DNA from 2 places in the Thermovirga lienii genome. Region 2 is predicted to be linked to the other one. Evidence: predicted binding sites of a transcription regulator. Region 2 holds the regulator's gene; the other holds the start of a gene.
The links. The regulator HrcA, encoded in region 2, represses chaperone genes, less so after heat shock. The targets are predictions, from matches to a motif close to TTAGCACTCNNTNNNANNGAGTGCTAA.
Positions count from the first base shown of each region.

Region 1: the regulator HrcA is predicted to act here: its motif matches at 5,557-5,583, upstream of groES (co-chaperone GroES).

Region 1 is NZ_DAITZW010000018.1:7,332-17,802, forward strand. Features, by position in the region: gene V7Z69_RS06090 (molybdopterin-guanine dinucleotide biosynthesis protein B) at 72-698, opposite strand; gene V7Z69_RS06095 (AI-2E family transporter) at 712-1,833, opposite strand; gene guaA (glutamine-hydrolyzing GMP synthase) at 1,873-3,429, opposite strand; gene groL (chaperonin GroEL) at 3,543-5,162, opposite strand; gene groES (co-chaperone GroES) at 5,208-5,498, opposite strand; gene tsaD (tRNA (adenosine(37)-N6)-threonylcarbamoyltransferase complex transferase subunit TsaD) at 5,716-6,714, opposite strand; gene V7Z69_RS06120 (hypothetical protein) at 6,898-7,440, opposite strand; gene murJ (murein biosynthesis integral membrane protein MurJ) at 7,465-9,027, opposite strand; gene V7Z69_RS06130 (hydrogenase maturation protease) at 9,074-9,550, shown strand; gene lptB (LPS export ABC transporter ATP-binding protein) at 9,523-10,251, opposite strand; gene V7Z69_RS06140 (LptA/OstA family protein) at 10,251-10,471, opposite strand, start outside.
Region 2 is NZ_DAITZW010000003.1:24,020-34,490, reverse strand. Features, by position in the region: gene dnaK (molecular chaperone DnaK) at 1-1,738, opposite strand, end outside; gene V7Z69_RS02060 (nucleotide exchange factor GrpE) at 1,755-2,399, opposite strand; gene hrcA (heat-inducible transcriptional repressor HrcA) at 2,399-3,427, opposite strand; gene V7Z69_RS02050 (histidine phosphatase family protein) at 3,600-4,250, shown strand; gene V7Z69_RS02045 (NAD(P)/FAD-dependent oxidoreductase) at 4,319-5,761, shown strand; gene folP (dihydropteroate synthase) at 5,874-7,085, shown strand; gene folK (2-amino-4-hydroxy-6-hydroxymethyldihydropteridine diphosphokinase) at 7,086-7,571, shown strand; gene V7Z69_RS02030 (hypothetical protein) at 7,725-8,348, shown strand; gene V7Z69_RS02025 (heavy-metal-associated domain-containing protein) at 8,367-8,567, opposite strand; gene V7Z69_RS02020 (heavy metal translocating P-type ATPase) at 8,560-10,471, opposite strand, start outside.

The sequences.
Region 1 (10,471 bases), on a different contig from region 2:
AGCGAACTTCATTATAACTTTCAAGGCTTTGGTGCACAAGTAGAAATCACGCTTCGAACATATATTTTACTTCATTTTTTCGCCTTAATAAAAATGTTTATATTTTCCCTATCTTCTGGTTTTTGTTTCAAAGATGAGAGCATACCGCGAATGGCTCCCTCTATGAAATCCCCAACAAACTTCTTTAGCGGAATCTTTCTGCTTTCTGCGTAAATTTCCAACCTTTGGACGTTCTTGCGCAAAATGCCCTCAATGAACTCGGCCAGTTCCTCTTCTTGGCCGAAGGAGAAGCTGGGAGCTGCCCCCTCGTAGAGGCCCTCGCCATAACACGCCACTATCCCTGGTACATCCTCAGGGGGTCTGGAAGATTTAACCCATATTTTGGGCAGGGACATAGCCTTGCCTCCCTCCAGTAGTACTATGTCGTAACCCGGGTACAGGCGGGAAACTATCTTGCCAAGGCTAACCTCCTTATCTTTTTGAACATGTACGACTCCATCTTTCCCCCACAGGACGGATTCACCCAGGGCGTCAGAGAGGATCTGCGAATCACTTCGACTTGTTGGACATACTTCCTTTTCCGTATGCTTTATAAAACCAACTTTCCATCCCCTCGCGAGCAAAAGTTCCACGAGCTTCTTGCACAAGGTCGTCTTACCTGAATCTTTCCAGCCGCTTACCCCTATCAAGAAAGGCAAGAACACTCCCCCTTTAAGGTTTTTCTTTCGAAGGTCCCTTCGAACTTGAGGCGCTCACCTGCCAGAGCTTCCTGTAACTATCAAGGAAGAAAATGAAGAGGCTTATTATCAGGGGGCCAAGGAACAGGCCTATGAACCCCCATGCAGCAAGGCCCCCAACTACACCTATGAACACTATGAGTATATGAATGCTGCTTCCTTCGGAAATGAATATGGGACGGATGAAGTTATCTACTGTACTCACCACCGCTAGGGCCCATATGGCAAGATATATGGCCTCCTTCCAGCTACCGGTCAAGGCAAGGTAAGCTGCCCCTGGCAAAAGCACCAGGGGGGTACCCACGAAAGGAATCATTGCCAGAACAAACATTATGGCCCCGAAAATCACTGGAGCTTCAAGACCTGCTTTCCACCAGGCCAAACCACCCAAGGTAGCCTGAATACCCGCAGTAAAGGTGATCCCGTACACCACCGCCTGAAGCAACCTCTTGGCCCGCGTAAACAACGAGACCTTCTCCTCTTCGGAGAGGGGCAATATATCTTCGATGAAATCCAGTACAATATGACCGTCCCTCAGAAAGAAGAAAGTAGCCACGGTGATGGCAATAAGCTGATAGATCATCCTTAAAGTGTTGCCCAAAAGATTCCTTGACAAGGAAGCTATCTGGGTTGCCAAAAACCTTCCTGCCTGCTTGAGTATATCTCCCAGAAAACTTAAGTGAGCACTGATGTTTATGCCCTTGGTCTCCAACCACTGCGGTAACCTTTCGGATATGGAGGCGAAATCCACAGCCTTGCTCCCAGATAAGAGGTCTACTATCTGGCCGTAGACTTTTATTCCCTCTTTGGCCAGAAGGGTGGCCAAAAACCCCGCAGGCACCACTAAAAGAAGCACTATAAGAGCGGTGGTGAGGGCGGCTGCCACGTTTTCATGCTTTCCTTTCATGAGGCCCTGGTGTAACCACCTATAAACTGGATATGCAAAAAAGGCCAATAGCGCCGACCAAGCCAGAGGGCGAAACAAAGGAAAGGCAACCTTGTACGTCAAAAGGGCCATCAAGGAGAACGCCACGACGAAAGGCCCGTAGCTTCTCCGTATGTTTTTCCCCTTCGGCAAGGTTACGTCTTTGTTCATCTATGTTGCCCCCTCCAGCTTTGGATTAACAACAACCAATTACTCCCACTCTATCGTGGAAGGCGGTTTGCTGGTGACATCGTAGACCACCCTGTTCGCGCCAGGAACCTCATTACAGATGCGCCGAGAGACCCTGTCCAAAAGTTCCATGGGGAGCTTGACCCAATCAGCGGTCATGCCATCCTGAGAACTCACTGCCCTCAGACCCACTATCTCTGCGTAGGTTCTTACGTCTCCCATAACGCCCACGGTCTTTACTGGCAGCAGAACACAGAAAGCCTGCCAGATCTCGTCGTAAAGCCCCTCTTTTCTTATTTCTTCCAAGAAGATTTTGTCAGCCTTCCTCAGCGTATCAAGGCGTTCAGGAGTGATCTCACCCAAACATCTAACCGCTAGTCCAGGCCCTGGGAATGGGTGCCGTTTCAAAATGACCTCGGGCACATCCAGCATGGCCCCTATTCTTCTGACCTCGTCCTTGAAGAGATCTCTAAGGGGTTCTAAGACCTTTAAATCCATCTCCTCCGGCAAGCCCCCCACGTTGTGGTGGCTCTTTATGACGGCAGCGTCCTTACCTTTCTTCCCGCTTTCTATCACATCGGGGTACACCGTACCCTGAAGCAGCCACTTGGCGCCACCTATCTCGTTGGCTTTTTTCTCGAAGACCCTTATGAATATTTCACCGATAATCTTCCTCTTTCTTTCTGGATCGGTTACCCCTTTCAGGGCACTAAGAAACTTCTCGCGGGCATCTACAGCATGGACCTTTAGGTGCAGGTCCTCATAGACTTTCAACACTTCCTGGGCCTCGTTCATCCTCAAGAGACCGTTGTCTACGAAAATACATTCAAGGTTGTCCCCTATGGCCTTGTGGGTCAAAACTGCAGCCACTGTGGAGTCCACTCCGCCAGAAAGGCCACATATGACCTTGTCTTGCCCTACGGTCTCTTTTATTTGTTTTGTCATCATGTCTATCCAGCCCTCTAGGTCCCAAAGCCCCTTGCATTTACATATCTTAAAAAGGAAGTTTTCCAATATTTTGCTGCCCTGCTGGGTGTGCCACACCTCGGGATGAAATTGAAGAGCCCATACATTCAGGTCATCGTTATATATGGACGCTATCATTCCCGATTCGCTCCTGGCTGCCACTTTGAAACCTTTGGGGGGCTGTTCCACGTAGTCCCAGTGGCTCATCCATACCTGAAGGGGGGAGGAAACTCCATAGAAAATGTCGGCATTTGGATCGGTCACATTAACCGTGGCCTTACCGTACTCGGCGAAGGGCCCTTTCTTGACCACTCCACCCAACATGTGAGCAATAAGCTGCATGCCGTAACATATTCCAAGTACGGGAACTTTACCACTCAATACGTCCTCTGGGACCGTCGGGGAATCCTCCTCTCTAACGGAGGAGGGACCTCCTGAAATCACTATACCCTTAGGGGATTGTTGCGCTATTTCCTCGTAAGGGGTATCCCAAGGAAGTATTTCACTGTAAACGCCAAGCTCCCTTATCCTCCTGGCTATGAGCTGAGTGTACTGAGAACCGCAGTCTAGAACTATAACCTTTTCCTCAATTGCCGAAGTTGAATTTCCCATTGTGGCTCTATCCTCCTGATCGAAATATTGCATCATGTAAAGTTTATCAGAAAACCCCCATAAAAAGAAAAGGGACCTTCCGAGGAAGGGCCCTTCTAGGTCTTTTTACTTTACTAGTAGTCCATACCTGCTGCTGGCATGGGGTTCTCGTTTTCTTTCTTCGGCTTATCGGCGACCAAGGCTTCGGTCGTCAAGACCATGGCCGCGATGGAGCCAGCGTTCTGAAGGGCACTGCGGGTAACCTTCACTGGGTCGATGATACCGGCCTTCACGAGGTCCTCGTACTCGCCGGTAGCAGCATTGAGGCCGTGGCCCTTCTTGAGGCTCTTGACCTTCTCTATGACCACATCGCCCTGATAACCAGCGTTAGTGGCGATGAGGTACACAGGAGCGGTAAGAGCTTTCTTCACTATCATGGCACCGGTCCTCTCGTCGCCCTCGAGCTCCTCAATGAATTTGTCCAGAGCCTCGGAGGCATTCAAGAGAGCCACGCCACCACCAGCTACTATACCCTCTTCTACCGCCGCGCGGGTAGCGTTGAGAGCGTCCTCGATCCTGTGCTTGAACTCCTTCTGCTCAGTCTCAGTAGCGGCACCAACCTGGATCACAGCCACGCCACCGACAAGCTTGGCAAGGCGCTCCTGAAGTTTTTCCTTGTCGTACTCGGAAGTGGACTCCTCAAGTTCGGCCTTGATCTGGGCAGCCCTCTTCCTTATGGCATCAGGATCACCGGCACCCTCTACGATGGTGGTCTCTTCCTTGGTCACGCGGACCTTCTTAGCGCGACCGAGCATGGATAGATCAGCGTTCTCAAGCTTGATGCCCACATCCTCGGAGATGACCTGACCACCGGTCACTATGGCTATATCCTGGAGCATGGCTTTCCTTCTCTCACCGAAGCCAGGAGCCTTTACGGCGACAACCTGCATCACGCCACGGAGCTTGTTGACCACCAAGGTGGCAAGGGCCTCGCCCTCTATGTCCTCAGCGATTATCAACAGAGGCTTACCGGTCTGTACAACCTTCTCAAGGAGAGGAATGAGGTCCTTGACGCTGCTTATCTTACCATCGTGGATAAGGATGTAAGCATCCTCGAGGCTTGCCTCCATCCTCTCGGCATCGGTCATCATGTATGGGCTCACGTAGCCTTTATCGAACTGGAGACCCTCAACAACCTCAAGGGTGGTCCCCACGGTCTGGCTATCCTCTACAGTGATAACGCCCTCTTCTCCAACCTTTTCCATGGCCTCGGCGATCAGCTCACCAACAGCCTTGTCGTTAGCGGATATGGCTGCAACCTGGGCAATCTTCTCTTTTTCCTTGACGGGAATAGCAAGTTTCTTTAGCTCATCGACCACGACGTCAACAGCCTTCTCTATACCTCTGCGCATGAGCATACCATTGGCGCCAGCGGCAACGTTCTTCATACCTTCGTTTATCATTGCCCTAGCGAGAATGGTAGCAGTCGTAGTACCGTCACCAGCGACATCGTTGGTCTTAGAAGCAACTTCCTTGAGCAGCTGAGCTCCCATGTTCTCAAAGGGATCCTCAAGCTCTATCTCCTTGGCGATGGTTACACCGTCATTGGTTATCGTGGGAGAACCGAACTTCTTCTCCAGGACTACGTTGCGACCCTTTGGACCAAGGGTAACACCTACTGTATCTGCAACTTTGTTAATACCACGCTCTAAAGCTCTACGGGCTTCTTCGTTAAAAGCAAGCATCTTTGGCATTGCTACTTCCTCCTTTCGGTCTTTTAAAAATTATCCCCAAGCAGATTATTTCTCAAGGATGGCCAATATATCCCTTTCACTCAAGATGAGGTACTCGTCACCTTCTACCTTAACTTCAGTACCGCCGTACTTGCTGAAGATCACGCGATCTCCAACTTTTACCTCGAGAGGCAATCTCTGACCGTTATCAAGCACCCTGCCGGTACCTACAGCGATTACCTCGCCTTCCTGAGGCTTCTCCTTTGCGGTATCGGGAAGGACTATTCCACCTTTAGTCTTCTCTTCTTGAGTTACAACCTTTACAACTATCCTGTCACCAAGTGGCTTAAGCTTCATTTCGCTATTCCCTCCTTATCTTGTATTCTTTAATGTTTCTACGGATCTTCTTTCTATATTAGCACTCGCTAGCTGTGAGTGCTAACCTGACCGCGAATGATAGTACATGCAAGGAAGCGGCTACTCAAGAGTGTTAAACGGGAAATAAAGTCGATTATTCCCCGCGTAGCCAATATTTCTTTTTATTATGCTTTTTTTCTCTTTGTTTTGCTTGTTTTTATAAACTCATGGAAGGATTGGGGTTTATGCGAAGGTCGTCCACGTGTCCCCTCATGTACCTGTTGTAGCCAGCAGCTGCGATCATTATGCCATTATCGGTACACATCTTCACCGGGGGAATAAAGGCCTCTATGTCTCTTTCCTTTCTCAGGGCCTCCCTTAGGGCTGAATTCGCCGCAACACCACCCGATATAGCAACCTTCCTTATGCCAGTTTTCTTTACCGCCAGCCTGACTTTTCCCACTAGGGACTCAACTACGGCACGTTGAAAGGAAGCGCAGATATCTTCCACGGGTATAGCTTGACCTTTCGCTTTCAGCTTCTTTATCGCCCATAGGACCGCCGTCTTAAGACCACTGAAGCTGAACTCAACCTCCCCTGAGTTCGATAGGGGCACAGGGAAATCAAAGGTCGTAGATTCTCCTTTTTGGGCCAGCTTGTCTATTATGGGGCCTCCAGGATAAGGAAGGTCCAACAACTTAGCCACCTTGTCGAAGCACTCTCCGGCTGCATCATCCCTCGTCCTGCCCAGGAGGTTGTAGTTTCCGTAGTCCAGTACTTCGTATATTTCCGTGTGGCCGCCAGAAACCACCAAGCTTAAAAAGGGAGGGACCAATTCTCCATGGGCCATTACGTTGGCGAAGATATGGCCTTCCAGATGGTTGACTCCCACTATGGGCACACCCCACGCCTGAGCAAGCCCTTTTGCTGACATCACTCCCACCAAAAGAGACCCCATAAGGCCTGGCCCCACGGTCACCGCTATAAGATCTATTTCCTTTTTGGGGTCCTTGATCTGAGCGGACTCCAACAGCCTCATCAAAAGAGGCAGAAAGGCATCTTGATGCAGCCTGGAAGCCACCTCCGGAACGACCCCTCCAAAGGGGGCATGGACCTCCACCTGGCTGTGCAAGACGTCAGCCAGCACCCTCCGGGGCCCTTCAAGCAGAGCCAGGCCCGTGTCGTCACAGCTAGTCTCTATACCTAAGGTAATCATCTGAATCTTAACCTCCGCATCCACTGCATCCAGAACAGGAGCCCCTGCAGTTTTTCGCCCTCTTGAGAGGGGGTCCTTCCTCGTGGATCAGAAACTTGCTCCTGCACTTGGGACACCGAAAAGTTGGGCTCGATGAAGAGAACCTGTTACCACAGGAAGGGCACCTGTAAACGTGAGTCAGTTTCACTTCTTTGGTGCAACCCATGTTACCTCGCCACCTCCGCAACTGAACTTGACCTCTTGGCCAGGCCTCACGAGTTCCCTTGGAATCGCCAACACCAAAGCACCACTGAAGGAGCTTGGAAGCTCCCCTAGGGGAGCGAACTCCTTTCTAGTCAGGACGTTTTCATCGCTGAGCTTTAGATCGTTTATGGTTATCATCTCCGGTACCAAAGTAAAGGGCTTGAAAGTTTCCACCCTCAAGATAAAAAGGCTCTTGCCCTTGGCTTCATCTGAACCGTATTTGTTGACGTGCCATTCCAACCAAGAGGGGGCCCTGTCGCTCTCCTTCACAGCCCTCACCAGAGGAGCGTCGACGTATATGAACTCCAGCTTGGCCCGGGCACCTATTATCAAGTTCCCCAGCTTCTGGCCCTCAACATACAGTACCGCTGTTCTTTCCTCCAGCAACCTCTCCAAATCCTCCTGCACCGCAAAGGCACCTGAGGAAAACATGCCAAACAGAATCAAGAACATCAAAAAAGGTAACGCCGCCTTTCTTATCACAGCATGCTGCCTCCTTTTCGTCGTTTATTCGCCCTTATTCTTTGAGGTTTTACCTAAAGCCCCAAGGATCCACTCCCACTCCCTGCACCTTGCAATCCATGTCACAACCCCGTAAGAGAGGGCCCCTGAAGCAGTAGCGGCCACCATCCAAAGCCCTTTTCCGAGAAGGCTGCCATTTAAGGGGTAAACCCAAAGTACTTTGAGAAAATACACCGTAGCGCCCATCAAGACAAGCCCCGGAGAAATTTTCGCAAGCCAAGAAACATTGAAGGGGTTCACCTTTATACCCCTTTTGGCAAGGAGAGCGCCTCCCAGAACGGCTGTGAGGGTAAAGGATATAGAAGACGCTGCAGCCAATCCTCCATAGGAGTAGGGCTTCATGAGCAGAAAACCGAAAGCTACGTAAAGTACAACGCTGAAAACCGATATTATTACAGGTTCCCTGGAGCACCCCTTGGCGTAGAAGGCCCTCAAAAGCACGGTAAGGCAAGAGGTGCCCGGCAGTCCCAGCACGAACAACAAAAGCGCCCACGAGGTGCCCTTCCACGCCCACGTACCGAAGGCACCCCGGAAGAACAGAAAATGTACAATTTCCTCACTGAGCAACACCATTCCCACTACCACTGGGGCTACTATGAAAAGGGCAAACTGCAAAGCCTCCTCCAGTCCTTTTCTAAAGGAATCTTCGTCCTCCATGGCAAGATGGGCGAAAAGAGGCAACACTGCTTGAGAAATGGCTATGATGAAAAGCCCCAAGGGAAGTTGAAGCACTCTGTCGGCATAATTCAACACGGAGATGGACCCTTCCTGAAGGAAAGAGCCCAAGATCCTGCTGAAAACGGGAATCAGTTGGGTTATAGAAAGCCCCGCGGCATAGGGCAAGAACAGGCGCAACGTCTTTTTAAGAGATTCATCCTTTCTGTCAGGCACTGCGGGCAAGAGAGTGAAATTCCAACGCCTTATCCAGAACCATTGGAGAGCGCATTGAGCGAACCCTCCAGCCAACACGGCCCATGCCAAACTGTAAATTTCCATCTTTGGTGCTAAAATTACAACAAGGACTATGAATACCACGTTGCTGAGCGCAGGAGCCACGGCGGGCACGAAAAAACACCCGAGGGAGTTCAGTATGCCCATGGCCAAAGCTGCGACAGATATGAACAGAAGAAAAGGAAGCATCAGAACGGTAAGCTGACTAGCCAGCTCAGAGTAAAAAGAGCCAAAGCCTGGCGCCAAGATAGACACCAGCTTCGGTGCAAGGATGGCTCCTAGAATTATCAAAGGAATAGTTACAACCAGCAATACGGTTAATATCTGAGAGGCCAAAGAGAAAGCACGGCCTTTGCCTTCTTTTTTGAGCAACTGAGAGAAAACCGGCACGAACGCGGCAGAAAGGGCCCCCTCAGCCAAAAGGCGCCTGGTAAGGTTTGCCAGGGTATAGGCCACCAGGAAAGCATCCAGTTTCCCAGTGGCCCCAAAGAGAGAGGCTATCAAGACCTCCCTCAAAAGGCCCAATATCCTGCTCACAAAGGTTCCGGCCATCATCTTTATGGAGTGGCGAACCATGCTGGAACTTCGGGAAGACATTTAAGAACCTCCTCTTAAACTTGACGAAGAAAGGATTGATAGCAACATGAGAAATAATACACTCATCTGGGGACTTGGCAATGAACTTCTCGGCGACGATGCAGCCGGAGTAGTGCTGGCAAGAAAGATACAGCAAGACCCTCCACCTTTTTGCACCGCCTACGAGTGTGGCCTAACCCCAGAAAACTTCTTGAAAACCATAGATCCGCAAACCACCAAGACTCTTCTTGTGGTTGACGCTGCCGACCTTGGAGCAGAGCCAGGCTCCACCTTCTTGTTGTCACTGGACGAAGAAGAATCGGTAAACTTCTCTTCCCACGGCCTGCCGCTGGGGTTAATGCTTGAGCCATACAGAAACCTCGTGGAGATAGTTCTGATAGCCATACAACCTTACAGCCTTGCATTAGGCCAAGGCCTATCAGAGCCAGTGGCAGAGGCTGTGGACATGATAGAAAAGAAGATCCGCCAAAAGGCCTGGCACACCATCCCATGGCTTCACCAGGAGAAGCGCTCGCCCAAATAAAACTTCCTTGCAACTTCGCTCTCAGCGACCTCCGACGGAGTACCCTCTATCAGGATCTTGCCCTGGTGGATAAGGTACGTTCGGTCGGTTATGGCCAAGGTCTCCCTAACGCTGTGGTCCGTCAGAAGTATGCCGTACCCCTTGGTGCGTATCTCCAATATTATCTGCTGTATGTCGTAAACCGCTATGGGATCGATACCACTGAAGGGCTCATCAAGAAGTATGAAGGCAGGCTCAATGGCCAAAGTCCTGGCTATCTCCACCCTGCGCCTTTCTCCCCCGCTTAAGGCATATCCTGGGATGTGGGCTACATGCCCCAAGCTGAACTCTTCTATCAACCTGTCTACCTCTTTTTCTTTTTCCTTGCCAGTGATGCCCCTCTCCTCCAGGACCAGCTCAAGGTTTTCCTTCACAGTGAGGTTCCTGAAGATGGAGGCTTCCTGAGGCAGATAACCTATGCCGCATCTTGCCCTCCTGTACATGGGAAGGTCCGTTATGTCCTCGTTGTTTATGAGAACCCTGCCACCATCAGGTTTGACAAGTCCCAGAACCATGTAGAAAGTAGTGGTCTTTCCTGCTCCGTTGGGGCCCAAAAGGCCAACTATCTCACCCTGCCTCACTGTGATATCCACGGAGGAAACCACCTTCCGGCCCTTGTACGACTTGGAAAGCCCCCGGGCCCATAGATACTTCTCAGCCATTACTCTTTCTCCTGATCTTTAAGGATGAAGACCGTTTTGGTGGAGCCCTCAGCCTTTATTTTTCCATCGGCAAGATAGTAGGTGAACTTATCAGCTTCAACGGTCCTGTCCTCAGTCACAGCAAAAGCCTCGCCCTGAAAAAGAACCGTCCCCTTCTTGCTGTCGTAATAGGCACTCTTCGAGGTCACTGTCACGGTTTTCTTGTTTTTGTCCTTCATCT
Region 2 (10,471 bases):
TTCCGCTTTGATTGTAAATCTTTGCAGAAAGCTCATGCACTAAACTCATCAACTTTTTGCTAGCCTCTTTTATAGCCCCTATGTTTTCTCCTTTAGCCTTCTCTTTCAAATTATCCAGCTCGGTTTCCAGCCTTTTTATCTCTTCTTCAGTAAATTTTTCCCTAAAATCTTTCAGGGCCTTCTCTGCTGAATAAGCCACGGAATCTGCTTCATTTCTGGCTTCAGCCAATTCCTTCCTCTGTCTGTCTTTTTCTTCATTTTCCTCTGCTTCTTTTCTCATGCGCTCTATTTCCTCTTCCTTCAGGTTGGAAGATTCTATTCTTATATGCTGCTCTCTGTTGGTTCCTTTGTCCTTTGCACTTACTTTAAGTATGCCATTTGCGTCTATATCAAACGTAACCTCTATCTGGGGAATTCCTCGGGGCGCAGGCGGTATGCCATCCAGTATGAATTTGCCTAGGGTTACATTATCTGCAGCCATAGGACGCTCCCCTTGCAAAACATGAATCTCTACCTGCGTTTGATTGTCGGACGCCGTAGAAAACACCTGACTTCTAGAAACCGGTATGGCCGTATTTCGCTCTATTATCTTGGTAAATACGCCTCCCAAGGTCTCTATTCCCAAAGACAGAGGGGTAACGTCAACTAGCACTATGTCCTTATGTTCCCCCGAAAGTATGGCCCCTTGTATGGCCGCCCCCACTGCCACGCATTCGTCGGGATTTATGCCCTTAGTAGGCTCTTTGCCCAGCATCTCCACTATCTTCTTCTGGACCATGGGCATCCTAGTAGAACCACCGACGAGAAGGATCTTATCTATATCTTGCGTAGAGAGACCAGAGTCTTCTATAGCTCTCCTCACTGGACCTACGACTCTATCCAGCAAATCTCTGGTCATCTCCTCAAACTTTGCCCTGGTCAACGTCATCTCCAAATGCTTTGGGCCGCTGGCATCGGCCGTTATAAAGGGCAGAGAAATAGTAGTTTCAGTCATCGAAGAAAGCTCGCACTTGGCTTTTTCTGCAGCTTCCTTCAGCCTCTGCATGGCCATTTTATCTCTGGAAAGGTCTACCCCTTCTGTTCTCCTGAACTCTGAAACCATCCAATCAATTATCCTTTGGTCCCAATCATCTCCACCTAGGTGATTGTCACCAGCGGTTGCCAACACTTCAATTACCCCGTCATCCAGCCCCACGTCCAAAATCGAGACATCAAAGGTCCCGCCTCCCAAATCGAACACCAGGACCTTATGATCTCCACTCTTGTCCATCCCATAAGCCAAAGCGGCCGCCGTTGGTTCGTTTATTATTCTCAAAACCTCCAAACCGGCTATCTTTCCCGCATCCTTTGTAGCCTGACGCTGAGAGTCAGTAAAGTATGCAGGAACAGTAATTACCGCTTTTGTGACCTTTTCCCCAAGATATGCCTCTGCATCTCTTTTGAGTTTTTGAAGAATCATCGCAGATATTTCCTGAGGCGTGTAGCTTTTCTCCTCGATATCCACCTTGTGGTCAGTCCCCATATGCCTCTTGATGGATATTATGGTCCTCTCCGGATTAACTATGGCTTGCCTTTTAGCAAGCTGCCCCACCAGGATCTCTTTCTCTTTAGTAAAGGCCACCACGGAAGGCGTAGTTCTGCCGCCTTCTGCGTTTGGTATTACCGTTATATTGTCTCCTTCCTTTACAGCAACACAGCTGTTCGTGGTTCCCAAGTCGATACCTATAACTTTGCTCAAAAGGGTCACCTCTTTCTTAATTCTGTTCTTCTTTTTCGTCTACCTTAGATTCAGATTTACCCACCTTGACCTTGGATGCTCGTAAAACCTTACCTCCCAAAATAAATCCCTTTTGGTACTCCTCCAGGACCTTACCATCTCGTTCTGGTTCTACCTCCTCAATAGCCAAGGCCTCATGCATTGAGGGGTCAAAATCCTTTCCTACCGCATCTATGGGTTCCAAGCCCAATTTGCACAAAACATCCAAAAACTGTTTTCTTATTATTTCCACTCCACTTCGTATCTTTTCGCTGTCATCTCCGCAACTGGACGAAAGGGCCATATCCAAATTATCCAGTACTGGCAATAGTTCTTTTATTGCTTTTTCCGCCGCAAGGGCATTCAACCTCTCCTTTTCCTTCTCAATTCTTTGCCTATAGTTATAAAAATCAGCGGTAACCCTCATAGCGGCTTCCTTCAGCTGGGCATTTTCTTCCTCCAGCTTTTCCATGAGCGTTTTAAGTTTGCCTATTTCCTCCATTAGAGCCTCCACCGAAGGGATACTTCCTTCTGCAGGCTCTACATTTTCATGTGCCTTTTGGTCCTCCTTAGGGGAAGAACCCTCGTTTTTCTGGTTTTCTAGTTCTTTATTCATTGCTTTATCCTTTCTTTCTTTACTCATCACTTATCCCCCTCCTCTTCCACATCTGTTGATATACCACCCAAAATAGTTTCCAAAACAGATATGGAATGCTCATAATCCATCCGAACTGGACCAATCAACCCAAGAACGGTCTTTTTGCCATCCTTCACATTGGAAGCCATTATCACCGAACAATCCTCTATAGGGAAGGCTGGATCCTCCTTACCTATCATGACGGAGAGTCCCCTATCCGGAGAGAACTTCTGCACGAGCTCAACGATAGATGATTCTTCCTCTAAAAGAGTCATTATAACCTGAAGCCTACTTAAATCAGCGAAATCAGGAACACTCAATATATTATGTTTCCCACCCGTGAAGAGGTGGTACGAATCCTTTAAAAGTAGTATATCCACCTCTTTGAGGGCTGCTTTGCAGTTTTCTGCGTAAGATTGAAGCCCATGCAATACATATTGAAGCAAAGCATCCCTTACTTTCCTCCACGGTTTTCCCGAAGCTACTGTGGTTATCCTATGGGATAATTCATCAAGAATCTCCTGATCCATATCCTGAGGAAGCTGAATCACCTTATGATGCAAAAGCCCACCTTTCAATATAACGATCAAGAGGGCAGTTCGCTCAGCCACCTTTACGAATTCCACCTTTTGAAGAACTGCCTCATCTGCTGGCCCCACAGCCGCTACTCCTACACACTTTGTCAGGTCTCCGAGAAGCTTTGTGGCATATCTCAGAGCCGACTCAAGGTCATCCCTTTTCTTTTTGAGCTCCTGAACCCAGTATTTATATTCCTCACCAGGGTTTCTTTGCCTTCTCAATATGGCATCCACATACACCCTGAATGCTTTGGGGGTAGGAAGTCGCCCCGCAGACGTGTGAGGTTGATACAGAAAATCCATCTCCTCCAAATCTGCCATCTCATTCCTTATGGTTGCAGCGCTGCGCCCTCTGAGATACCGTTTCGCCAAAGTTCTAGAACCCACAGGCTCTCCGGTTTTTATGTACTCATATACAACAGCAAGCACTATTTCTAGCTGTCGTTCTGTCAGCATAGTTTGTCACCTCCGTCTTCACTTTTGCGTTATTAGCACTCCCTTTTAGTGAGTGCTAAATAAGCCTCCACCGAAACGTAGATTATCAACGAGCACAATCGTTGTCAACTATATTTTAAGTACAAGTGATATATTATTCTTAATTGACTGCAAAGAGAAAGGAAGGTTAAAGATGGGATCAGATCACTACAAAACCACCGTCATTCTCATAAGGCATGGCGAATGCAAGGGCAATAGAGAGGGCTTATTCAGGGGAAGATATGATTTTCCTTTGAACGATAACGGGAAATCTCAGGCCAAGGCCATAGCACATGAGATTGCCCAAAACTTCAAGCTGGATAAGATATATTCCAGCCCCCTGTCCAGGGCATTGGAAACAGCTCAAACCATATCATCAGTTACCAACATCCCTACAGAGATAAGAAATGGCTTCAATAATATTTCACTGGGTCCGTGGGAGGGAAGACCCAAAAGAGAGATAAAAGAAGAATTCCCCGAGGAATGGAATTTATGGCTTAGAAATCCAGAACGCCTTAGGCTACAGGGTGCAGAAACCATCTCGGACGTCCAGAGAAGGGCCTTCGCCAACCTCAACCATTTAATAAAGGTCCACCAAGGTTCTACGTTCGCAATAGTTACCCATCGGGCAGTGCTAAAGCCCCTAATAGCGGGAGCATTAGGGATTCCAGAACCCTATTTTTGGAAGATTCACGTGGATACCGCTTCCTACTCAGTTCTTACCCATGATCCACAAAAAGGTTACTGTCTAATCTTGCTAAACCAAACACGACATTTAAAGAACTTCATCAGCGAATGGGAATAATCCCCTTGACTTATACCTTTAGGGGTATAATAATTACACCAAAGTATTGCTAACGAGGGGGAATTTTAGTGGAAACAACCAAAAAAGTAGAAACTCTGATAATAGGAGGAGGACCTGGAGGAAGGACTGCTTATGCTGCCTTACATCGCTTGGACAAAAAAAAATCAATGCTAGTAATGAACCTGGAACCAACCGTAGTCTGCAGCCTTCCATACGGAGTGGGAAGACGACTGATACCCGGAGGACCGGAAGATGCAGTTGTAGATATTTCAAAATCTCCAAGGCTGCCAAGGGATATAGTGCAAAACACAATAATCGGTAGTGTAATATCCATTAACACGGAGGAAAAAGTTGCTACTATCAAAACGCAAGCATCTGAGTATATGCACGTATCCTACGATAACGTCATACTAGCTACAGGTGCTGTACCATGGATCCCACCAATAGAGGGCGTCCTTATGTCTTGTGACCATCGAATTGATAACGAAGACTTTTCTGGAGAAGTGGTATGCGTTGGGAATCAATTTGTCCCTAAAGCATCCCTAGCCAAAGGCATTTATGTAATGAGAACAGCCAATGATGCAAGGGCATTAGATAAGTTTGCCCAAGAGGCTCAAAGCGCAATCATCATAGGAAGTGGAGCTATTGGCCTTGAAGTTGCGGAGGCTCTAGCAGACCGAGGCCTAACAGTAACTATAGTTGAAGCTTTACCTCACCTCACACCTGCCCTAGATAAAGATATGGCAAAGTTGTTAGAGAAAAGGATAGAAGAAAGAGGAATAAAGGTTATAACAGAGAAACAAGCCACATCATATCATAACGGTTCTTTAACTTTGAACGACGGAACAACGCTTGAGGCTTCTGGAGTTGTTTTCGCCACAGGAGTAAGACCAGATACTAGGTTGGCAGCAAAGATAGGTATAAAAGTAGAAAAAGGCATAGTGGTAAACAAATATATGCAAACTAACATTCCCAATATTTATGCCATCGGAGACGCAACCCAAATAGAAAATACCGTCAGCAGAAAAACATATTTACCTCTCATAGGCACTTTAGCCATGAGGCAAGCCCTAATAGCTGCTCTCAATATAGCCGGCAAACCCACAGAGCACCCACCTGCAACTTCTTGGGGGGTATCTACCATCTTTGACCTTCACTGGGGAAGTGTAGGCCTAACGGAGGAATTAGCAGCATCTTTAGGCATGAAAGCGGCAGCCATAGTTATGCCAGTAAGGACAAGAGAACCCGCTATGCCAGAAGGCAAGAGCGGACAATGGAAAATCATCTTCTCCACTGAGCCCGCAGATTCCATCAAGAAGGGACAAATCCTCGGTTTTCAAATAATCCTTGATGGAGAAAGCCCTTTATCCACAGTGGAAAGATTCCTAGACATGATTGTAAGACACGAAACCATACCAGAGCTTATAGGGCATTTCCATATCCACAGCCCCTCTCATAATCCACCTGATGATCCCTACATGGGAATTATGTTTCGTTATGGAATAAATTGATTAATATCACGCTTTCAAGGAAGGGGACAAGTTTTTCCTATCCCCTTCCTTGACTACACTTCTCGCCTACCATATCATTCATTAAGAATGAACTAACATGGGGGGATTCGCAGTGCTTCCATACTTGATCAACATAAGATCCGACAAAGACCTCGTAGATATCCTAGAAAAAATCAACGCAGACAAAAGGTCTTTTCCCTATTTCCGCGCAAAAAAGGACACCTATGCCATTTTTTTGAGGGACGTAGATTACAGGGCTGCCAATGCGTTAAAACAGGAGATGCTGTCCCGGGGCGGAGACGCCATCGTTCACAGGAACGTAATACAAGGAACCATCGATAAAAGCGACGTAGTACTTTTGGGAACAATAAGCTCCCTGGAAAAACTGGCGAAAAAGCTGGAGGCCATGCCATATTGGGGACTTGAGAAAATCAAGGGCGAGCTTGAAAAATTTTTTCAGAATTTAGCGATTAAGGGTTGGAACATCGTCTTGGGTAGCGGGAAGAGCATAGAACTGAACGACAATACCCAGATCATGGGTATACTTAACATTACACCGGACTCCTTCTACTCCACTAGCCGTGCGATGGAGCTGGATGAATGCGTAAAAAGAGCATTTGAAATGAAGGAGCAAGGAGCCATAATCCTTGACATAGGGGCAGAATCATCCCGCCCCGGTTCTGAACCAGTACCAGCGGAAACGGAGAAAGAAAGGCTTCTACCTGTCATACAAAGACTCCGTAAGGAAGGTTTCGACCTGCCCATATCCGTAGATACAACAAAATCCGAGATAGCAAAAGCTGCACTCGGAGAAGGAGCGGACATAATCAACGATATCTCGGCAGGCATCTTGGACCCTGAGATCCTGCGCGTTGCAGCCCAGGAAAAGGCGCCGATAATTCTTATGCATATGAAGGGTACTCCCAAAACTATGCAGCTTAATCCTCACTACAATAACCTTCTTGGCGAACTCCTTGACTTCTTCAAGGAACGAATGGACGCAGCTCACAAAGCAGGTGTAGATACCAACAAAATAATATTAGATCCTGGGCTGGGCTTTGGTAAAACAAAAGATCATAATTTAATGATATTAAAAAACTTAAAGGCTTTTGCTGGTTTAGGTCGTCCCATACTCATAGGCCACTCCCGAAAAAGCACCATAGGTGCAGTACTGAAAAAAGACGATCCCAAAGACCGTCTACAAGGCACATTGGCGATAACTGCCCTATGTGCTTGGCAGGATGTGCCTATCGTTAGGGTCCACGACGTTAGGGAAAACTACGACGTCGTAAGAATGATAAACGCAATAAAGGAGGTCAAATAGGTGAGCCTCGTAGCCATAAGCATGGGTAGCAATCTAGGGAACAGGCTAAGTTCACTGAGGAAAGCCGTTTTACTTATAAAAAGTGAAGGGATCAATATTATAAAGACTAGCGATGTTTTTGAAACTCCTCCTTTCGGGGTTACCAACCAGCCTAGGTTCCTCAACGCCTGTATACTAATTGAGACGGACATATCACCCCTCACCCTTTTAGAAAAACTTAAAAGAATAGAAAAACAGATAGGCAGAATTCAAAGATTCAAATGGGGGCCCAGAGAGATAGATTTAGATATCGTCTTTTACGACGAACAGATTATCAACGAGCCTAGTTTAAAAATACCTCATCCCCACATGCACGAAAGGCCTTTCGTGTTGATACCACTAAATCAAATATCCCCCAAATGGACACACCCCACTTTAAAAAAGACGGTAGAAGAAATGTCCAGCGAGTCCAATAATAGCGGCATTTTGAGGATAACAGAGCTATGACTTTTTAAGATTACTAGGAGAGTTAAAATGCGTATTGCCATCAAGAAAGGGTTTATTATTTTTATAATATTCATGTTGCTTTTTGCTTTAAAAAGTTCTCCGGTTGCGGCCTACACGAAAATACTATCTCTCCCTAGCTCTCCCTTTTTCATCGTGGCAAAGTTTTCAAGGGGACTAGTAGAATCTGCCCACCTGCGAAGTCCTGCAGGAATCCAAAAACTCCTTCCCTTAGAGGGAAGCCTATTGGTAGGCCAAAGATACACAAGGTTTGATATGGACAAAGATATGATAAAAGATATCCTTTGGGTACTGACTTTCAGGAATCCCAACAACAAACAGAGAGGACTTCAGATGTGGGTCGGATACTCAAGTCGTCAGAAAACTATATGGGTAGATATTTGCCCTGTAGCAAGCACCCTTTGGGACACCTTGCCGGTAAGCTTAAATCTCCCAGAAGGTGTCCTCCCCTACATTCTGCCCCAATTACCCGGATATGATGGATTGCCTCCTTTTGGAGGAGCTAAAACCCTGACTTTCATCTGCACCATCAAGCTAACCAATAACGGCCCCAAGTTCGTACCCCAACCTGAGGCCTACAGACAAATACTTAAAATAGCTGAACTAGTGGCAAATTCTGAACAATACCCGAAGCGTAGAGAAGCGTATTCCTACTTGATCAATGATTTCAAAAACCTCGCTTCAGGTATGCCACCAACCAGAGAAGCTCTCCAAAGCATCCAGTGGAAGCGAATCCTTACATTACATTGGAACAACTGACAAAACTACACTTTCCCCCTAACCTTTTATGCTTGCTGGATAACCAGCATCCTCCAAGATCTCCATTACTTCCTCTGGCTTGTCGGTTGACACCTTTACTAACTTCTCCGATAGCAAAACCTCTACGTCCCCGTAGCCAGCATCACTGAGGACCTGTGTAATGCGCCTAACGCAGTGCTCGCAGGACATGTCTGGAACAACAAAAACCGTCTTAGTCATATCTTCCTTCCCCCTTTATTCTCAACGAATTAATAACCACAGAGATGGAACTCAAGGCCATGGCTGCCTCAGCAATTGCTGGGTGAAGCAAACCTGCCATCGCCATGGGGATGGCTATTGTATTATATAAAAATGCCCAGAAAAGATTTTGCCCTATTATTTTAAATGTACTTCTAGAGAGCAAAATTGCCTTTGCAACTTTAGACAAACCGCCCTTCACTATGACAATATCAGCGTTGTCTATGGCAAGATCGGTTCCAGATCCTATAGCCACACCTACATCCGCTCCCTTCAGGGCAGCTGCATCGTTCATTCCATCTCCTACCATCATTACCTTTTTCCCCGTTCTTTGCCAGGACCTAATTATATCTAGCTTTTCCTTGGGATGGACTCCAGCTTTAACTTCTCTTATGCCAAGTTTACTAGCAACAGCTTGAGCTGTTACGGGGTTATCTCCTGTTGCCATAACTATGGTTATACCCTCATCCAAAAGTTTCTTCACTGCTTGCCTTGAGTCTTCCCTTATCGGATCTTCTATCACCATGAAACCTATCAGGTTGCCGTTTTTATGGACCTCTACAACAGTTTTCCCTTCTTTTAGAAATTTTGTGTAACTATCAGCATCCTCAGGTTTACCCACTCTGTAGCTACTTCCTTCGTATTCGAAAAATATCCCCTCTCCCGCTTTTTCCTCCAAATTTTCCAACTTAACGTCTCTTTCCCCTAGAGCAGCGATGGCTTTAGCCAATGGATGGTTAGACTGTTTTTCTGCAGATGCCACCACATCTATCTCTTCTTCTGGCACAGTGTGATATGTAACCGCAGGCCTTCCCTCCGTAAGGGTCCCCGTTTTGTCGAGCACCACCACTCCAACATCCTTAGTAGTCTGTATGGCCTCAGCGTTCCTTATTATAAGCCCCAATTTATAAGCCTCGCCTGCCGACGCCACCAATGCCATAGGAGTAGCAAGTCCCAGGGCACAAGGACAAGCTATAACCAGCGTAGCGACCAGCACAAAGACAGCAGAGGACATAGGGTCCTTAGGCACAGCAATCCAAGGAAAAACATGGCTTAACCTGGAAACATGTGCATATAAGGTATCGACGTTAAAGTACCAAATAAAAGACGCCAACAAAGCCAAAAAAACGATCGTGGGAACAAAAAACAAAGTTATTCTATCGGCCAGCGCCTGGAGAGGAATTTTCGCACCCTGGGCATCCTGAACGAGTTCTATCATCTTTGACAAGAACGTGTCCTCCCCCACTTTCGTAACCACTACCTTTATTGGACCGGTAAGATTGAAGCTCCCACCTGTCACAGATGAGCCTTTGGTCTTGGGGACAGGAATTGGTTCGCCAGTTATCATCGATTCATCTACAGAGGTGACTCCTTCTTCTATGATACCATCCACCGGGATCCGCTCCCCAGGTTTAACCAGAACAACGAACCCCTCCTTAACTGCGTCCATAGGTACCATTACTTCTTCTCCATCCACTATAACCCTGGCTTCCCTTGCTTGAAGCTTCATTAGGGCACGAATCTCCTTGGTAGCCTTATCACGCAGTCTGGATTCTATGTATCGCCCCGTAATATGGAGGGCAACTATCATGGCTCCAATGGCACCAAAAGAAACTATAGGAACACCTATCATTGCTAATGCAGAGGTAATCCATGAAGCTGTGGCCCCTAGGAAAATCAGCACATCCATATTGGTATGGAAATGAGAAAGAGCGATCCACGCTCCTTTTATAGTGCCTCTTCCAGCATAGAATATGACTACACCACCAGCTAGGAACTCTATAACCTCAAAACGGGAGATATGAAAACCTAACATATGGAATATCATAGCTACAGAAAGGGGCAAAGTGATAGCTAAAGACCAAAAAAGAGCCCTGCGCGTCTCA